DNA from 2 places in the Paraburkholderia sp. J12 genome. Region 2 is predicted to be linked to the other one. Evidence: riboswitches for the same ligand, from Rfam matches in the RefSeq annotation. Region 2 holds a riboswitch; the other holds the start of a gene.
The links. Region 2 has a riboswitch for glycine ahead of U5760_RS08905 (D-amino acid dehydrogenase). Riboswitches for the same ligand answer to the same signal wherever they lie in the genome.
Positions count from the first base shown of each region.

Region 1: another riboswitch for glycine. It lies ahead of gcvT (glycine cleavage system aminomethyltransferase GcvT); the one in region 2 lies ahead of U5760_RS08905 (D-amino acid dehydrogenase).

Region 1 is NZ_CAJMZC010000002.1:683,679-685,875, reverse strand. Features, by position in the region: gene U5760_RS08095 (hypothetical protein) at 143-493, shown strand; glycine riboswitch at 689-792, shown strand; glycine riboswitch at 851-993, shown strand; gene gcvT (glycine cleavage system aminomethyltransferase GcvT) at 1,073-2,191, shown strand.
Region 2 is NZ_CAJMZC010000003.1:43,947-46,143, forward strand. Features, by position in the region: gene U5760_RS08900 (DUF3828 domain-containing protein) at 305-754, shown strand; glycine riboswitch at 976-1,065, shown strand; gene U5760_RS08905 (D-amino acid dehydrogenase) at 1,214-2,197, shown strand, end outside.

The sequences.
Region 1 (2,197 bases), on a different contig from region 2:
TTTCATTGTTCCGACATCCATGAAAGATGATTACAAACGGTTACATGTGGCGGCGCGTGGCCGGTCATCGGAAGCCGCGCTTCGGACGTTGGGCGTTCGGACAACGCCAGAAAGAGCGACAACGACCAAAAGGAGAGTCTTAATGTCTCGCATCGCCCGCACACTTGCCGCAAGCGCCCTCGTTTCGACGCTGGCTGCCTGCGTCGTCAACCAGCCGCCGCCCCCGCCGCCCGGCCCGACGCCGCATCAGATCGCCGTCGAGCGTCTGCACCAGGTGGATGGCCGCATCGATAACCTGAGCCACCGCATCGACGTGCACGTGAACCAGGGCTACTATCCGCCGCCCCAAGGTGGCGCGCTGCATCACCGCCTCGACGAAATCCGCGGCGAAGCGCACAACATGGCAGCCCAGCACGGCGGCGGTCTCTCCGGCGACGAGCAACGCGTGCTGAACCAGGAACTCGACCAGGCCGCTCACGCCATCGGCGAGTAACGCCTGGGCAATCCCTGAGTCATCCCTTCGCGGCGTGCGCTCTGCGCGCCCGCTTCCGGTGTGGGGACCGCTGCGCTGCGGTCCTCACACCGGCTCCCTCCGCGGCAGGACACGCCGCCGGCGCCCGGGCGCCATCTGTCCCTCCCGATCAAAATTTTCCGCATTGACACGCCCTGTGCGCGTCGCGCACAATCGCTGCGCGCGCCGGGAGAGCGTGCCGATTGCCGCTTTGCTGCGCGCACCCGGCACCGCCGAAGGGGCAACCCACAAACTCTCAGGCAAAAGGACCGTGCGCGCCGGACCGCCTATCCGCCAGCTCCGCGCGCCATCGCGCGCGGGCGAACGGAGACGCAACGAGGTCCGCACTCTGGAGAGCGGCAGCAGAACGGCGGCAAGACAGGCCGCGTTCAGACTGCCCACCGAAGGGGCGCGCGCCGCCCAGTGCCGACTACCGCGGCGCCCGGCGCAATCTCTCAGGTACCGAGGACAGAGGGGCCATGCAAGAAGCGTCCACAGGCATCGTGCCTGCGGCGCGTCATGCATGGCCCTTTTCGTTTTCGACCGTGCCGAGGCCGCCCCATGACCGAACTGAAACACACCCCGCTCAACGCTACGCACCGTGCGCTCAACGCCCGCATGGTCGATTTCGGCGGCTGGGACATGCCCGTGAACTACGGCTCGCAGATCGACGAGCACCACGCCGTGCGCACCGACGCCGGCATGTTCGACGTCTCGCACATGTGCGTCGTCGATTTCGCCGGTCCGAAGGCACGCGCCTTCTTCCAGCGCGCGCTCGCCAACAACGTCGCCAAGCTGACCACGCCGGGCCGCGCCCTCTACACCTGCATGCTCAACCCCGAAGGCGGCGTGATCGACGACCTGATCGTCTATTACTTCGCCGACGATCAGTTCCGCACCGTCGTCAACGCCAGCACGGCCGACAAAGACATCGCCTGGCTCGAGAAGCTCAACGCCGAAGAAGGCTTCGGCCTCACCATCACGCCGCGCCGCGATCTTGCGATCGTCGCCGTGCAGGGCCCGAACGCCCGCGAGAAGGTCTGGCAGGTGGCGCCCTCCACGCGCAGCAGCACCGAAATCCTCAAGCCCTTCAACGCCGCGAAGATCGAAAGCACGCCGTTCGGCGAGCTGATGATCGCGCGCACGGGCTATACCGGCGAAGACGGCTTCGAAGTGGTCGTGCCCGCCATAGCCGTGTGCGAACTCTGGGACGCGCTGCAGCGCCAGGGCGTGAAGCCCGCCGGCCTTGGCGCGCGCGACACGCTGCGCCTCGAAGCCGGCATGAACCTGTACGGCCAGGACATGGACGAAGGCGTCTCGCCGCTCGACGCGGGCCTCGCCTGGACCGTCGACCTGAAAGAGCCGCGCGACTTCGTCGGCCGCGCCGCGCTGGAGGCGAACGGCTCGCGCATGACCTTCGTCGGCCTGATCCTGCAGAAGGAAAACGGCAAGGCGGGCGGCGTGCTGCGCGCGCACCAGAAGGTGCTCACTCCGCACGGAGAAGGCGAAATCACGAGCGGCACCTTCTCGCCCACCATGCAGGAATCCATCGCCTTCGCGCGCGTGCCGCAAGGCGTGCAGCCGGGCGATGTCGTGCAGGTGCAGATCCGCGACAAAGCCCTTCCCGCAAGCGTGGTAAAACTGCCGTTCGTGCGCAACGGCAAGGTGCTGGCCGCCTGACCCGGG
Region 2 (2,197 bases):
GTGCGGAGTATGTTCGTCGCGCAATCGACAACGGCGGACAACCGATTGCCCACACTGCCCGCGCAAAGGACATGGGACATGCGCTAACCGATGCGGGCTTCGGTGAAGTGCCGAACGCCACGCCGCAGGCGGGGGACGTGGTTGTGATTCAACCCGCGCCGGGGCACCCTGACGGACATGCCGCAATCTACGATGGCCAGCGTTGGGTCTCGGATTTCCGGCAACAGCATGGGCTCTACCCAGGCCCGGCATACCGACAGGCGCGCCCGTCCTACAAGATTTACCGTCACAACTGAGGCGCAACATGAGACGCTTTCTCTATCTTGTACTCGCTGCGCTATCGTTCACGATGCCTTTGCGCAGTGCGCTCGCGACCGGTGCGGCGAATGCACCCGAAGCGCGCGCAAATGCCTTCTATTCGTGGTTTATCGCGAACGACACGGACAAGTCATATCCGCTCAATCTGCCGGCTATCGAGCAATTCGTAAGTGCAAAGACAGTCAGCCGACTTCGCGACGATTACGCACGCTCGGGTCCACCCGGTGGTGTCGATTACTTCCTCAAGGTACAGGACTATGACGGGCGCGATTGGTCCCAGCATATCGCAACCCATGGGGCAATCATGCTCGGCGACGTTGCGGTCGTGCCGGTCACGTTTGGTTCGAATGCCAAAACGAGCGTCCTCGTATTCATGCGCCGGATTGATGGCACATGGGAAATTACCAAGGTAGACGATACAGAGGACTACCATTAAATTGCCTTCAGACGGACCACGCTTCATACAGCGCGTTCTCAGCGAGTAGTCTGCTTGCGTCACTGTGCCTGGGCGGTTTCGCGACGTCCGGTGATGCTCCCAACACGTTCGTACTATTGCGCCGACACCACAACAAGAAAATGCCAAAGAAGCCAGCCCCTACCCTTCAAATAAAACCCCTTGCCCTCGCCGATTTGAACAGGTAGTCTTGCGCTGTTCTACGACGCAGCACGGGAGAGATCGTCCATCGCGACGACGCCGACGGAGCAACCGCCCCGGAAACTCTCAGGCAAAAGGACCGTGCAGCGGGAACATCTGGAGAGCGGCGCTGCACGCGCCCACCGAAGGGGAGCCTGCCACCACAGCCGGTCGGCACGCGAAACTCTCAGGTACATGGACAGATGGGGCATTGGCGCCGGTTGAGATCGGCCGGCAATGCTCAACACCACTGGACATGTCATGTCACGAATCGCCATCATTGGCGCCGGCATTACCGGCGTCACGACCGCTTACGCCCTCGCCCGCCGCGGTTGCCGCGTCACCGTGCTCGAACGCCACCGCTACGCGGCCATGGAAACCTCGTTCGCCAACGGCGGCCAGCTCTCCGCCAGCAACGCCGAGGTCTGGAACAGCCGCGCCACGGTGCTCAAAGGGCTGCGCTGGATGTTCAGGCGCGACGCACCGCTCCTGATGAATCCCAAGCCGGGCTGGCACAAATACAGCTGGATCGGCGAGTTCCTGCGGCAGATTCCGCACTACCGCGACAACACGATCGAAACCGTACGCCTCGCCCTTGCCGCTCGCGAGCACCTCTTTTCGATTGCGGAACGCGAAGGCATCGATTTCGACCACGAAAAGCGCGGTATTCTGCACTTCTATGCAACGCGCCGCGAATTCGAAACCGCCACAAAAGTAAACGCGCTGCTGCGCGAGGGCGGCCTCGAACGGCGGCCGGTCACGCCCGACGAAATACGTGCGCTCGAACCGGCGCTGCATGGCCCGTTTTACGGCGGCTTTTTCACCGAATCGGATTCCACCGGCGATATCCACAAGTTCACGCGCGGCCTCGCGCAAGCATGCGCTCGTCTTGGTGTGGAGTTTCGCTACGACACGACCGTGCAGGCCATCGTCGAGTCCGCAGACGGAACGCTTGCTGTCGGCACGCAACGCGAGGGGCAACAGGACACGGAACACTTCGACCGCGTCGTGATCTGCGCAGGCGTGGGCAGCCGCGCATTGGCAGCGTACGTGGGCGACCACGTCAACGTCTATCCCGTGAAGGGCTACTCGATCACGGTCTGCCTCGACGACGAAGCCAGCCGAAGCGCGGCGCCATGGGTCAGCCTGCTCGACGACAGCGCAAAGATCGTCACGAGCCGGCTGGGCGCCGAGCGCTTCCGCGTAGCGGGCACGGCGGAGCTCAACGGCATGAATCGCGACATC